One region of the Cedecea sp. B1(4) genome, then DNA from elsewhere that is predicted to be linked to it. Evidence: predicted binding sites of a transcription regulator. Region 1 holds the regulator's gene; each other region holds the start of a gene.
The links. Region 1 encodes CRP, which controls carbon source genes, mostly activating them, when cyclic AMP is high. Its sites were predicted from a motif close to ATGTGANNNNNNTCACAT; they were not measured.

Region 1 (4,820 bases):
ACGGAAGCGAACGAGACGGCTTTCAAGCTGGCTCGCTATTATGCTTCGACCCGCCATAGCCCGTACAAAAGCAAAATCATCGCCTTCTACAATGCGTTTCACGGGCGTTCGCTGTTCACTGTTTCCGTGGGTGGACAGGCTAAATACTCCGACGGCTTCGGCCCGAAACCTGCCGACATTATTCATGTGCCGTATAACGACCTCGCGGCGGTGAAAGCGGTGATGGGCGATCATACCTGCGCGGTAGTGGTGGAGCCGATTCAGGGCGAGGGTGGCGTGACCGCCGCGACGCCGGAGTTCCTGCAGGGGCTGCGCGATTTGTGTGATGAGCATCAGGCGCTATTGGTCTTTGATGAAGTGCAGTCCGGCATGGGCCGCACGGGCGAGCTTTTCGCTTACATCAACTACGGCGTCACGCCAGATATTCTGACCAGCGCCAAAGCGCTTGGCGGTGGCTTCCCGGTAAGCGCTATGCTGACCACCCATGAAATTGCCTCCGCGTTCCACGTCGGTAGCCACGGTTCTACCTACGGTGGCAACCCATTGGCCTGTGCGGTGGCCGGGGCGGCTTTCGATATCATCAACACGCCGGAAGTTCTCAAAGGTGTGGCGGACAAACGTCAGCTTTTCGTTGAACAACTGCAAAAGATAAACGCACAGTTCGATCTTTTCAGCGACATTCGTGGCATGGGACTGTTGATTGGTGCAGAGCTTAACGAGAAGTACAAAGGGCGTGCCCGCGAGTTTCTCTACGCTGGCGCGGCAGAAGGTGTGATGGTATTGAACGCCGGGCCGGACGTTATGCGCTTCGCGCCTTCGCTTATTGTCGAGGACGCGGATATCCTGGAAGGGATGCAGCGTTTCGCCAAAGCGGTTGCCAGCGTGGTAGCCAGCTAAGGCTAACCCGAGCGTCGCAGACGGCGGTTGAGCCAGATCCCATGATGAGGCCGCTGGCGCCAGGCGACCGAGGAGATGGTATGCATGGTGTTCAGGTGGCCAATAATCCGCTGTAAATGCTGCTCCATGGTGCTTAACGGCCCCGTGGGCAGCGTGTCCGATTCCAGGATATTCGCGTCGTTCGACCCGCCAGGCCCGTCATACTCCAGCCTTTGCTGGCATCGCTGTAACCCAATCTCACAAGACTGTAGATATTTCTGCGCCAGGTCCGGCGTCAGCATGTTGTGTTCGCGCGCCAGCGTGGTCATGGCGTTGATATGCTCGACGATGAACTGGCTGTGCGTCACCCAAAGTTTCATGTCTGCCAGGTAGTGGGAGTTAAAGCCTGGCTCCTGCATCGCCTGATTGAGCGAGTTAAACAGCGCATTGTGCGCCTGGTTGACCCGCATACGCTGCCAGGCCAGCGGCGTGGGCTCTGGATCGTTGCTCAATATCAGCCGAATAGCATCCTGATCTGCCTCCAGCGCGTCGTGGGCGTTCTGACGCAATAGGCCGGTTTGCCACTGTGGCCACAGCCAGATCATGCCGCCAAAGGCGATCAGGCAGCCAAGAAGAGTGTCTATGAGCCTGGGAATGATGTAACTCTCGGCGCTGAGGGTAATGAGCTGCAGGGTATATACCGCCGTGACGGTAAAGCCAATGGTGGCCCAGCCGTAGCTTTTGCGGATAAACAGGTAGCTCACCAGCGTAATCATTAACATCGCCAGCAGGGTGTAGCTGTCCGGGACGTGGAAGTGCAGGGTGATACCCGCGATACACAGCCCTGCCATGGTGCCTGCCGCCCTGTGAACAATGCGCACCCGCGTTGCACCGTAGCCGTTTTGCGTCACGAACATCACCGTCATTAGGATCCAATACGGCTTTGGCAGGTGTAAGAAGGAGCCCAGCAGGCTGGCAATGGTCAACATCACACCTAAGCGCGCGGAGCTGCGCAAAGCGGAGGATTTGAACGAGAGATAGCTTTTCAGGGCCGGGAAAAACGGTAAACGGCGTTCCCTGTCCTCCATTAAATCCCTCACGTACAGCGGCCGCTGGGTTTTCAGTACCCGGGCAATGCGGCTGAAGTGGTAATGGCAGAACTGCCCCACTGGATTGTCCGGGTTCTGGCGAGCTATTTTTTCCAGGGCGTCGATCTGCTTATCCATGGTAAAGCGCGTTGGATAGCGGTGATAAAGAATATCGTCTGCCAGCACGCGCAGGCGCGCGGCGATGGTTTGGGCATTCCAGCGGATCACCGCCTCGGCATGGCTTTGCTCGACCAGTTTTTGCACCTCTTCAGGCTGGTGCAGGCTTACCGAAATGTGTTCCTGCAGATCCAGCGCAACCTGGAAAGCGCGTAATAGACGCTTGTAGCCGTTTTGCTGGTTGGCCGATAGCATATGCAGCTGCTGATAGCAGGTGGTGATCAGATCGACGGCTTTTTGTTGGCGGGCCAGCAGCGGCGGCAGCGCTTTTTCCGGGTCGGTATGCTGGGTCAGCAGGCTGTATTTTGCTTCGCAGTAATCTGCCAATTGGCGGTACAGCAGGCTGAGCGACTCCCTGAGCGGCTGTTCGCGCCAAAGCCGGAACCAGAACCAGTTGAAAGCGCCGTACCAGATGGTACCGAAGATATAGAGCACCATCGGTTTCCATATAGGCATGTTACCGGCCATGCTGAGCGTAAAAATAGCGGCGATCAGCGATGCGGGCAGCAGGCGAGCGTGAAGTGAACTGATTTCCGCCGTCACGCCGAGCAGCAGAGCCATGACGATCAATATTGCCGGCAGCGGGATGTGGGTATAGAGCAGCAGAAGCTGCAGGATAAGGCTGCTGAGGGCGAACAGGCTGCCGCCTATAATCAAACGTTTGAAGAAGCGTTTGTGTGGTGTGTCCAGCCCGGCAATGTTGCAGCAGGCGGGAACTAACGAGAAGAGCAGGCCGTTTTGCAGGCTGCCAAGCAGCAGGCCGACAGCCACGGGAAGACACAGCACCAGCGTTTGCCGCAGCGCGTAGTTAACTTCCGGGTGGTAAATTAATCTCTTCCACATAGCCTGAATTGTAGAGACAAAAAAGGCGTGTTACCGAAGCGACACGCCTTTATAAGGGCTAATTAACGGGTGCCGTAAACGACAATCGTTTTACCGTGGGCGGAAATGAGGTTCTGATCTTCCAGCATTTTCAGAATACGGCCAACGGTTTCGCGGGAGCAGCCCACGATCTGACCGATTTCCTGGCGGGTGATTTTGATTTGCATCCCGTCCGGGTGGGTCATGGCATCCGGCTGTTTAGCCAGGTTAAGCAGCGTCTGAGCGATGCGGCCGGTCACGTCGAGGAAGGCAAGGTTGCCAACTTTCTCAGAAGTCACCTGCAGGCGGCGCGCCATCTGGGAAGAAAGACGCATCAGGATATCCGGGTTGACCTGAATCAGCTGACGGAATTTTTTATAGGAAATTTCAGCTACTTCACAGGCTGTTTTGGCACGAACCCAGGCGCTACGCTCCTGACCTTCTTCGAATAAACCTAATTCACCAATGAAATCACCCTGATTCAGATAAGAAAGGATCATCTCCTTGCCTTCTTCATCTTTAATCAGAACAGCTACGGAGCCTTTGACGATGTAGTACAGCGTCTCCGCCTTTTCACCCTGGTGAATCAGCGTGCTCTTCGACGGATACTTATGAATGTGGCAATGAGACAAGAACCATTCGAGAGTCGGGTCTGTTTGCGGTTTGCCAAGCACCATGCGCGGTTATCCTCTGTTATAAACTGGCTACCAAAGACAAGACGTGGAACCTCTTGTCTGGCGTTGCAATCGTGAAATTTTCCCAAGCCCTGGGAGCTGGCGGGCAGGTTAACCCTGCGGCCTGTAATTAGTCGTTTCCTCTGCTTACGGCATAAACGTCTCTGTATCGCAGCAGCATCCGGATTGTTTTAGCATAGCTTTTGGTTAGTGTCTTGTATTGTCTCGTTTCAGCATGACCTGGATCGCCTTACGTTGCCAGTTTTCACGTAGACGCGTAATCTGAAAGAAATTTTTATTACGGGAGTAGGTAAAATGCAGGCACGTGTTAAATGGGTGGAAGGCATGACCTTCCTCGGCGAATCCGCTTCTGGCCACCAAGTTCTGATGGACGGTAACTCCGGGGATAAAGCGCCAAGCCCGATGGAAATGCTGCTGATGGCCGCGGGCGGTTGTAGCTCAATTGACGTGGTGTCGATTCTGCAAAAAGGCCGCCATGATGTGACGGATTGTGAGGTGAAACTGACTTCCGAACGTCGTGAAGAAGCACCGCGTCTGTTTACCCGCATCCATCTGCATTTTGTTGTGACCGGGAAAGAGCTGAAAGAAAGCGCGGTTGCCCGCGCCGTTGAGCTGACCGCAGAGAAATATTGCTCGGTGACGTTGATGCTGGAGAAAGCCGCCGAGATTAGCCACAGCTACGAAATTATTGAAGCGTAAGTAGAAAAGGGCGGTGTAAAGCCGCCCTCACGCTATCAGGCAATTTTCCTGCCTTCCGCCAGCCGCTGCACCAGCGGGGCCATGATCAGCTCCATCGCCAGCCCCATTTTCCCGCCCGGTACCACCAATGTATTGATGTGGGAGATAAACGACCCCTGCAACATCGCCAGCAGATAAGGGAAGTCGATGTCGTCCAGCCCACGGAAGTGAATGACCACGAAGCTTTCGTCCAGCGACGGAATGGCTCGCGCGGCAAACGGGTTAGAGGTGTCTACGGTCGGAACGCGCTGGAAGTTGATATGGGTACGTGAGAACTGCGGCGTAATGAAGTTGATGTAATCGTCCATGGATCGCACTACGGAATCCATCACCGCTTCCCGTGAATGGCCGCGTTCGCTGGTATCGCGCACCAGTTTCTGAATCC
Region 2 (4,820 bases), on a different contig from region 1:
GATTGTGATCAACAGTGCCGAAATGCGCCTCTACTATTACCCGAAAGGCACCAACACGGTGATCGTGCTGCCAATCGGTATCGGCCAGCTGGGGAAAGATACCCCGATCAACTGGACCACCAAGGTAGAGCGTAAGAAAAATGGCCCAACCTGGACCCCGACGGCGAAAATGCACGCGGAATACGCCGCAGCCGGTACGCCGCTGCCAGCCGTTGTTCCCGCTGGCCCGGACAACCCAATGGGCCTGTACGCGCTGTACATCGGTAACCTGTATGCGATTCACGGCACCAACGCCAACTTCGGTATCGGCCTGCGCGTAAGCCACGGCTGTGTGCGTCTGCGTAACGAAGACATCAAGTTCCTGTTCGACAACGTGCCGGTTGGCACCCGCGTTCAGTTCATTGATGAGCCGGTAAAAGCCACTACCGAGCCAGACGGCAGCCGTTACATCGAAGTCCACAACCCGCTTTCCACCACTGAAGCGCAGTTCAACTCCGATGAAATCGTGCCGATTAAACTGACCAGCAGCGTTCAGAAAGTCACTGCCCAGTCTGATGTTGACACCACCGTTGTTGACCAGGCAATTCAGAACCGTTCCGGGATGCCGGTTCGTCTGAACTAAGCTCACGTTGATTAAAAAATAGCGGCCTCCGGGCCGCTTTTTTATTGCCCAAAATTCGCCCGACAACCTTCACACAGGGAATGTTTGTTATGCTGATATTTCATGATGTGATGGATAGCACAATTTTGCGTTTAATTGTATGATGAATGCGTTTCTTAAAGGGTAACCTCCATGCGCAACTCGTTCACGATAATCTGGCAGTATCTTCGCGCTTTTGTCTTAATTTACCTGTGTTTATACACCGGTATTTTTGTCGCCTCTTTACTGCCTATCGTCATTCCCGGCAGCATTATCGGCATGCTGATTTTGTTTGTGCTGCTGTCGCTGCAGATCCTGCCGGCGAAGTGGGTAAAACCCAGCTGCCATTTGCTGATTCGCTATATGGCCCTTCTGTTCGTCCCTATTGGCGTGGGCGTGATGCAGTATTACGACGTGCTGAAAGCCCAGTTTGGCCCGGTGGTGGTGTCCTGTTTGATCAGCACGCTGGTGGTGCTGGTTATCGTGAGCTGGAGCTCACATCTGGTACACGGTGAAAGAAAAGTGATTGGTGAAGGCGAGGCAGAGCAAAAATGATGCACTTTATATGGTGGTCTTTACCGTTAACGCTGGTGGTGTTTTTTGCCGCCCGCAAGCTGGCCGCTCGGTTGAAATCCCCGCTGCTGAACCCGCTGCTGGTTTGCATGGTGGTGATCATTCCTTTTTTGCTGCTGACCGGCATTCCTTACGACCACTATTTTAAAGGCAGCGAAGTGCTCAACGACCTGCTGCAGCCTGCCGTTGTAGCCTTGGCCTTCCCGCTCTATGAGCAAATACACCAGATTCGCGCCCGCTGGAAATCCATTATTACCATCTGCTTTATTGGCAGCATGGTGGCGATGTCCACCGGCACCTCTATTGCGATATTGATGGGGGCGTCCCCGGAAATTGCCGCTTCGGTCCTGCCAAAATCCGTCACCACGCCGATTGCAATGGCGGTTGGCGGCGGCATTGGTGGTATCCCGGCTATCAGCGCCGTCTGCGTTATCTTCGTCGGTATTCTTGGCGCGGTGTTTGGCCACACGCTGCTGAACATGATGCGCATCAATACCAAAGCCTCACGCGGGCTGGCAATGGGTACCGCTTCCCACGCGCTGGGCACCGCTCGCTGTGCGGAACTGGACTTCCAGGAAGGGGCTTTTAGCTCGCTGGCGCTGGTGATTTGCGGGGTCATGACGTCACTTATCGCTCCGTTTTTATTCCCGGTACTGCTGAAGCTTTTCGGCTAAAACTTGCGAGAGATCGCGCATTTTCAGATTTGTTTTCATAAGTTGCATAAACAATTAGAACTAGATCACATATTTGGCCGATACAGATCCGTAAACTACGTTTCCGTTACCTTTGATGAGGCTTTAACATGCGTTTACGTTTTGATGCCGCCGTTGTGCAACTCCCCGCCGCGCTGCAAACCGCTTTGCAACCCCTGCTTGCCGACGACCACTTCCCGGCTATGTTTACCGCAGCCGAAGTTGAAACGCTAAAACATCAAACCGGGCTGGGTGACCAAGACCTGGCTTTCGCTCTGTTGCCGCTGGCCGCAGCCTGTGCCCGCGCAGACCTCTCTCATTTTAACGTCGGCGCCGTCGCGCGAGGCGTCAGCGGGAATCTCTATTTTGGCGGCAACATGGAGTTTCTGGGTGCCACCATGCAGCAAACCGTGCACGCCGAACAAAGCGCCATTACCCACGCGTGGATGCGCGGTGAAAAAGGCCTGGTTGATATCACGGTCAACTACACTCCCTGCGGCCACTGCCGTCAGTTTATGAATGAACTGAACAGCGGCACCGCGCTGCGTATTCATCTGCCTGGCCGCAAGCCTTCCACTCTGGGTGAATATCTGCCGGATGCCTTTGGCCCGCGCGACCTGGACATCAAAACGCTGCTGCTGGATGAAGAGAATCACGGCTTCCCCCTGAAAGGGGATGCCCTGACCCAGGCGGCAATTACCGCGGCTAACCGCAGTCATGCGCCTTACAGTAAAGCCCCGGCAGGCGTTGCGCTGGAAATGGTCGACGGGAAAATATTCACCGGCTGCTACGCGGAAAACGCTGCATTCAACCCTTCCCTGCCGCCGCTGCAGGCTGCGTTAAACCTGCTTTCTCTGAATGGCTACGACTATCCGCAGATTAAACGCGCCGTGCTGGCAGAAAAAATCGATGCGCCGCTGCTGCAGTGGGATGCCACCTCCGCCACGCTGAAAGCGCTGGGCTGTGAAGCCGTTGAGCGCGTTAATATTGCTCAATAATTCTCCGTTGCGGGTGTACCCACACTCGCATTGTTGAAATTTGCCCCAACTGAACCCGCGTTTCTTGCTCTTGAGGGCCGGGTAAAGTAGCCTTGGATGAAATTTCACCCCGCGAATGAGTCTGCAAGTCCATGTTGAAGCGCGTGTTTTACAGCCTGCTTATTGTTATCGGCTTAACGCTGGCGGCTGCGCTCGGGCTCGACCGCTGGATCAGCTGGAAAACCGCCCCCTACGTCTACGATGAACTGCAGGATCTGCCCTATCGCCAGGTGGGTGTGGTGCTCGGCACCGCCAAGTATTACCGCACCGGCGTCATCAACCAGTATTACCTGTACCGTATTCAGGGCGCGCTGAACGCCTACAACAGCGGCAAGGTGAACTACCTGCTGCTCAGCGGCGATAACGCTCAGCAAAGCTACAACGAGCCGATGACCATGCGTAAAGACCTGATCGCCGGCGGCGTTGATCCGGCGGATATCGTGCTGGACTACGCGGGCTTCCGCACGCTGGACTCAATTGTCCGTACCCGTAAAGTCTTTGATACCAATGATTTCATCATTATCACCCAGCGCTTCCACTGCGAGCGTGCGCTGTTTATCGCCTTGCATATGGGGATTCAGGCGCAGTGCTACGCGGTACCTTCCCCAAAAAATATGCTGACCGTGCGTACCCGCGAATTTGCCGCTCGTCTCGGCGCATTAGCCGATCTCTACCTCTTCAAGCGTGAGCCGCGTTTCCTCGGCCCGTTAGTGCCTATTCCGTCGCAGCAGGAAGTCCCGGAAGACGCACAGGCCTATCCGGCCGTTACGCCGGAACAGCTGTTAGAGATACAGAGAAAAGAGAAAAAGTGATACGCCGTTATTGCTGAGCAAAAAAAAGCCCGCACATTACCTGGCGGGCTTTTTTGCAAAGTGCAGAAATTACTTCTTACGCGCGTACTTCAGGGAGTCCAGCGCCACGGCGAAAATGATAATGCCGCCCTTAATAATGTACTGCCAGTAAGGGTTCACGCCGATATAGGTCAGGCCGTAGTTAATAACCGTAAAGATAATTACCCCGGTCACCACGCCCAGCACCGTCCCTACCCCGCCGCTGAAGGACACGCCGCCCACCACGCAGGCCGCAATCGCATCCAGCTCATACATAAAGCCGAGGTTGTTGGTGGCCGAGCCGATACGGCCCGCTTCCAGCATCCCGCCAAAGGCATAGAACACGCCGGACAGGGCATAAATCATGATCAGGTTCAGCGCCACGTTAACGCCGGAGACTTTCGCCGCTTCCGGGTTGCCGCCGATCGCGAAGATGTTTTTCCCGAAGCGGGTTTTGTTCCACAACACCCACACAAACAGCACCGCAAACAAGGCGTAAAACGTAATGTACGACAGGCGGAAGCTACCCAGCGCGATAAAGCCCTGCGTGAAGGTAGAGAAGTGGGAGTCAAACCCGGAAATCGGCGACGCGCCCACGAAGTCGTAATACAGGGAGTTGATCCCGTACACGATGATCATGGTGCCCAGGGTGGTGATAAACGGCGTCACGTTCAGGTAAGCGATAATAATCCCGTTCACCAGGCCAATCACAGCGCCCACGGCGCAGACAATCAACAGCACCAGCGGAATCGGCATGGTGTGCATGTCCGGGAACACCTTGTTGACGTTATCCATTGATTGCAACAGCGTGGCCGCCACAACCGCCGCCAGCCCCACCTGGCGCCCTGCGGACAGGTCAGTCCCCTGGGTGACAATCAGCCCGGCCACACCGAGCGCGATGATAATACGCACCGAGGACTGGGTGAGGATGTTACTCAGGTTAAGCAGGCTTAAGAACGTCGGATCCTGGAAAATAATGATCGCCAGCAACACCAGCAGCACCACGTAGATGCCGCCCTCTTTTAGATAAGTTAGAAAACTCTTCTTA
Region 3 (4,820 bases), on a different contig from region 1:
TTCACCCGTGCGCGATGAAGACAAAGTATCGAATTCAGCCTCAGGTTCTTCGCCCGCATGGCCCAGTCGAGCCGAATCATCCTCATCTTCCTGACGAGCGCGTTCGACCAGATCTGGATTCATCTCACGTTTGACTTCTACGCCAAGCCCGCGAAACGCATCCGCCTGAACCAGGATATTCCCACGCCCGGATGAAAGTTTTTTCATCGCCTGCCGGTAGTTATCCTGCGCCTTATCGAGACTTTGCCCAATCGCAGACATATCATCCACGAACAGGCGCATTTTATCGTACAGGCGCCCCGCCCTGTCGGCGATTTGCTGGGCATTACGGCTTTGATGTTCATAGCGCCACAGATTGGCAATAGTGCGCAGCGCCACCAGCAGCGTCGTCGGGCTCACCAGCATAATGTTATTTTTCAGCGCTTCGCTAATCAGTTCAGGCTGCCTGTCGATAGCCAGCAGGAAAGCGGGCTCAACGGGAATAAACATCAACACATAGTCCAGCGAACGTAGCCCCGGGAGTTGTTGGTAATCTTTGCGCCCCAGCAGGCGAATATGGCTGCGGATAGCGGCGATGTGCTCATTCAGCGCACTTTCACGCGTGAGTTCATCTTCACCATTGAAGTAACGCTCATAGGCCACCAGCGTCATTTTTGCATCAATAACAACGTCTTTGCCCTGAGGCAGGCGGACGATAACATCCGGCTGCATACGACTGTTGTTTTCAAGCTGGATGTTCACCTGAGTCTGGTATTCATGCCCTTCACGCAGGCCAGAAGCTTCCAATACCCGAGTTAACACCACTTCCCCCCAGTTACCCTGGGTTTTGTTGTCGCCCTTCAGTGCTTTGGTGAGATTGAGCGCCTCTTGCGCCATTTGTGCATTGAGCTGCTGCAGGTTACGGATTTCGTGCGTCAACGTATGCCGTTCGCGTGCTTCCTGGCCAAAACTCTCCTGGACCTGGCGTCGGAAGCCATCGAGCTGTTCTCGAAGTGGGGAAAGCAACACGTTAAGGCTTTGGCGGTTCTGCTCTTCAACCTTACGCCCGCTTTGCTCAAAAATACGGTGGGCCAGATTCTCAAACTGCTCGTTCAGGCGCTGCTCGCTGTTAAGCATTTGGCGATGCTTGTCTTCAGCATTGAGCCGGGTTTGCTCGAGCAACGTGGTCAGCTCACGAATATCTGCTTCCTGCCCGCTGTTAATTTCCATTTGAGCACGGACCTCACGGTTAAGCTGGTCGCACTCATCTCGCCAGTGCTGGTTTTGCTGAAGCTCCTGCCGCGCGGCTGTAAGCTCACCGTAGATTTCACGCTGTTCTTCATGCAAAGCCGCCAACCGCTGCGCCGCACGCAGACTGGCGACAAGCCAGCCGGTCAGCAAGCCCACCAACCCGATGCCCAGCCCAAATAACAGTGAAATATCCATGCTTCCCCCAAAACGAAACCAACATCGGCAAAATAAAATTCTGCTGTATAAATGTCCAGATGAAAAGGGATTTTCCGGAAGGGAGCGCGCAAAGCATAAAAAAAGCCGGCGAGCGCCGGCCTTATGAACGGAAAAGCAAAACTACAGCAGGCGACGCGCCGCCTCAACCACGATTTTCACCGCGTGACTTTCCGTTTTCTTCATGGTTTCCGCGTTAGGGATCTCTTGCTGAGTACGGTTCACGATGACCCCGGCAACCATACCCGCACGCAGACCCTGGCTGGAGCACATGGTCAGCAGCGTGGCGGATTCCATTTCATAGTTCATCACGCCCATTTCCTGCCACTCTTTCATTGAGCCTTTGAAGCGGCTAACTACGCGGCCGGACAGCGTGTCGTAACGCTCCTGACCAGGGTAGAAGGTGTCGGAGGATGCGGTCACGCCGATGTGCGTCGTTGCGCCCACGGCTTTTGCCGCTTCAACCAGCGCGGTAGTACATGCGAAGTCTGCCACGGCTGGGTATTCCATTGGCGCGAAGTGCAGGCTGGCACCATCCAGGCGAACAGATGCGGTGGTCACTAGCACATCGCCCACGTTGATGTTCGGCTGAATCGCCCCGGTAGTCCCGACGCGCAGGAAAGTGCGAATGCCAAGCTGTGCCAGTTCTTCAACGGCAATAGAGGTAGATGGGCCGCCGATACCGGTAGAACAGATGATAACCGGCTTGCCGTCGAGTTCAGCACGCCAGGAAGTGAATTCACGGTGGGAAGCCAGCTTAACCGGCTTGTCCATCAGCGCGGCGATTTTTTCCACACGCTCAGGATCGCCAGGAACGATGGCAAGCGTAGCCCCTTGCAGGTCATTTTTAGTGAGGCCGAGATGGAAAACATCAGACTTGGACATAACAGACTCCTCTGTTGAGTAGGTTTCAGGAGAAGCAAAGCGACACTTTACAGAACCCCTGAGCATAATTTCGTGATGACGCTCACTTTGGATGAAACAAATTACATTATTTGTATATTCATATGCGATCATCATCACAATTAAGCGTCGATCGGGCTATTTTTTGAACTTTGACGGCGTTTTTTGCCCGCCAGATTTGCTACTAATCCTGGCTATAGTTATCACACTGCGCTAATGCTGGTTCGGAGAAAACCATGAAACAAAAGCAAACAACACATAACACACCGGGCGAAGGTTTCGCACCGGCGGCATCCCCCATCGCCCCCACCGCTTTGCTAACGCCGGATGACACAATTCTTTCTGGGGAAACGTCAATTCCAAGTCAGGGCGACAATATGCCGGCTTACCACGCCAGACCCAAAAATGCCGATGGTCCGTTGCCGGTCGTGATTGTCATTCAGGAGATATTTGGCGTACACGAACATATCCGCGATCTCTGCCGTCGACTGGCGCTTGAAGGCTATCTGGCCATCGCCCCGGAGCTTTATTTTCGCCAGGGAGAACCGGGAGATTTTGCCGATATCCCCACGTTGTTAAGCGGCCTGGTCTCAAAAGTGCCAGACAATCAGGTGCTGGGCGATCTTGATCATGTGGCCAGTTGGGCTTCACGCAACGGCGGCGATGCGCATCGCCTGATGGTCACCGGTTTTTGCTGGGGCGGGCGAATTGCCTGGCTTTATGCGGCGCACAATCCACAGCTGAAAGCGGCCGTCGCTTGGTACGGCAAGCTGACGGGTGAGAAAACGTTGAACTCTCATCACCACCCGGTAGATATCGCCGTCAATCTTAATGCGCCAGTGCTAGGCCTTTATGGTGGTCAGGATACCGGGATTTCTCAGGAAAGCGTTGAGACCATGCGCCAGGCACTAAGAGCGGCCAATGCCAGGGCGGAAATTATTGTCTACCCGGAAGCCGGACACGCTTTTAACGCTGACTACCGCCCGAGCTACCATGAAGCGTCGGCCAAAGATGGCTGGGAAAGGATGCTGGCGTGGTTTAAACGGTACGGAGTAAGGAAGTAAAGCCGGTCGGTTACCCCGGACTGCATAACATAACGGGCCGTCCGTCACGGCCCGTTATATCCCTGACATCTAAAAATCGTATTCGTTAATCACATCTAGAATACTTTTTTCATTATGGTAGCGAGTTCTCAAAGCACCCTGCTGCGATTTTGCTTTACCACAGATAACATTAACCTGTTTTTCAATATCCTTTTGCTGCTCTTTTGGCAAGCTAGAATCCCATTCACCAGATAAATGCTGGCAGTCATCTGCATTTATTAGAAACTCAGTAACATCTTTTGGATATTTATCCGCAGCCTGAGCGCAGGAAACCAAAAAAAATAGCGCACAGAAAATTAGGCTTTTATTCATTTTATCGACCATCCGTTGACCAATGAGGTTTATCGTTAGCACCGCCGTGATACTTTATCACATCAAAGCTTTTCCCTACTTCATGTAATTGAGCATTCATGCCATCACGGGGCATTGTTTTGATAATAACAGTCTCACCTTTATTATCTTTAATTTCCAGGTTACCCATCCACGACAGCGTCATATCAATAGCATTGCCTTCCGTATGTCGGCTCCTTAACGCCGGAGCAACGTTGAGATTGGACATGCCATAAGCCCGAACCATCGCTTTTGCCGCATTAATGCTTTTATTTCTGTCAGCCTTTCCGTTCGCACCATTATGCACCCATTCAATTTCCACACCCGATTTTTCAGGAATATTGGCGGGTTCAACCATGCCTCGTGCCAGCTTCCAGGACCAGTGCATTAAATATGCCCTTTCCGGCGGACGTAACGTCGCCGAAATAGTTACCCTGACGCCAGCATCTTCAAGGCTTTTTAGAAAATTATTAACATTTGCCCGGAATATTGGACTCAGGGTTTGCGTGTCACTACTTCCCTGGAATCGACTAACCCAGCTTTCACCGCTTAGCTGCTTCATAAGTATCCTTTTATTTCACAAAAAAAGACAAACTGCGCAGTAAGCTTCTCAAGAAAAAATTCAGCGTGACAAGGTGAATGTTGGATAAATACGACTTTCAGAAAAGGGTAAGGGCATTATTCCTGGCATTAGCATGCATTAGCGAACAGGGAGGTGAGGGCGTGATTTTAGCTATGTGAAAAACGGAGGCTCTCACCTCCGTTTTAGTATTAAGCCTCGCGCAGATTCTGTGCCGCTTGCACCATGTTTGCCAGCGCGGCACGGGTTTCTGGCCAGCCACGGGTTTTCAGGCCGCAGTCCGGGTTAACCCACAGTCGCTCTGCCGGGACGGATTCCGCCGCTTTCTTGAGCAGGGCTTCAATCCATTGCACATCCGGAACGTTTGGAGAGTGGATGTCGTACACGCCCGGCCCAATTTCATTCGGGTATTCGAACTCTTTAAACGCCTCCAGCAGATCCATATCGGAACGGGAAGTTTC

Region 2: cdd (cytidine deaminase) is a predicted target of CRP. The motif match lies at 1,941-1,958, and genes of this name have one in related genera.
Region 3: udp (uridine phosphorylase) is a predicted target of CRP. The motif match lies at 2,451-2,468, and genes of this name have one in related genera.

Annotation. Positions count from the first base shown of each region.
Region 1 covers NZ_JCAHMZ010000007.1:14,677-19,496, reverse strand. Annotated here, with positions in the region: gene argD (bifunctional acetylornithine/succinyldiaminopimelate transaminase) at 1-897, shown strand, start outside; gene ACR6JA_RS15440 (YccS/YhfK family putative transporter) at 900-2,984, opposite strand; gene crp (cAMP-activated global transcriptional regulator CRP) at 3,047-3,679, opposite strand; gene ACR6JA_RS15430 (OsmC family protein) at 3,992-4,396, shown strand; gene ACR6JA_RS15425 (phosphoribulokinase) at 4,432-4,820, opposite strand, start outside.
Region 2 covers NZ_JCAHMZ010000004.1:492,341-497,160, reverse strand. Annotated here, with positions in the region: gene ldtB (L,D-transpeptidase) at 1-622, shown strand, start outside; gene ACR6JA_RS11925 (CidA/LrgA family protein) at 794-1,195, shown strand; gene ACR6JA_RS11920 (CidB/LrgB family autolysis modulator) at 1,192-1,887, shown strand; gene cdd (cytidine deaminase) at 2,016-2,903, shown strand; gene sanA (outer membrane permeability protein SanA) at 3,035-3,754, shown strand; gene mglC (galactose/methyl galactoside ABC transporter permease MglC) at 3,824-4,820, opposite strand, start outside.
Region 3 covers NZ_JCAHMZ010000011.1:61,074-65,893, reverse strand. Annotated here, with positions in the region: gene rmuC (DNA recombination protein RmuC) at 1-1,425, opposite strand, end outside; gene udp (uridine phosphorylase) at 1,567-2,328, opposite strand; gene ACR6JA_RS20130 (dienelactone hydrolase family protein) at 2,583-3,410, shown strand; gene ACR6JA_RS20125 (hypothetical protein) at 3,480-3,761, opposite strand; gene ACR6JA_RS20120 (peptidoglycan-binding domain-containing protein) at 3,763-4,341, opposite strand; gene metE (5-methyltetrahydropteroyltriglutamate--homocysteine S-methyltransferase) at 4,551-4,820, opposite strand, start outside.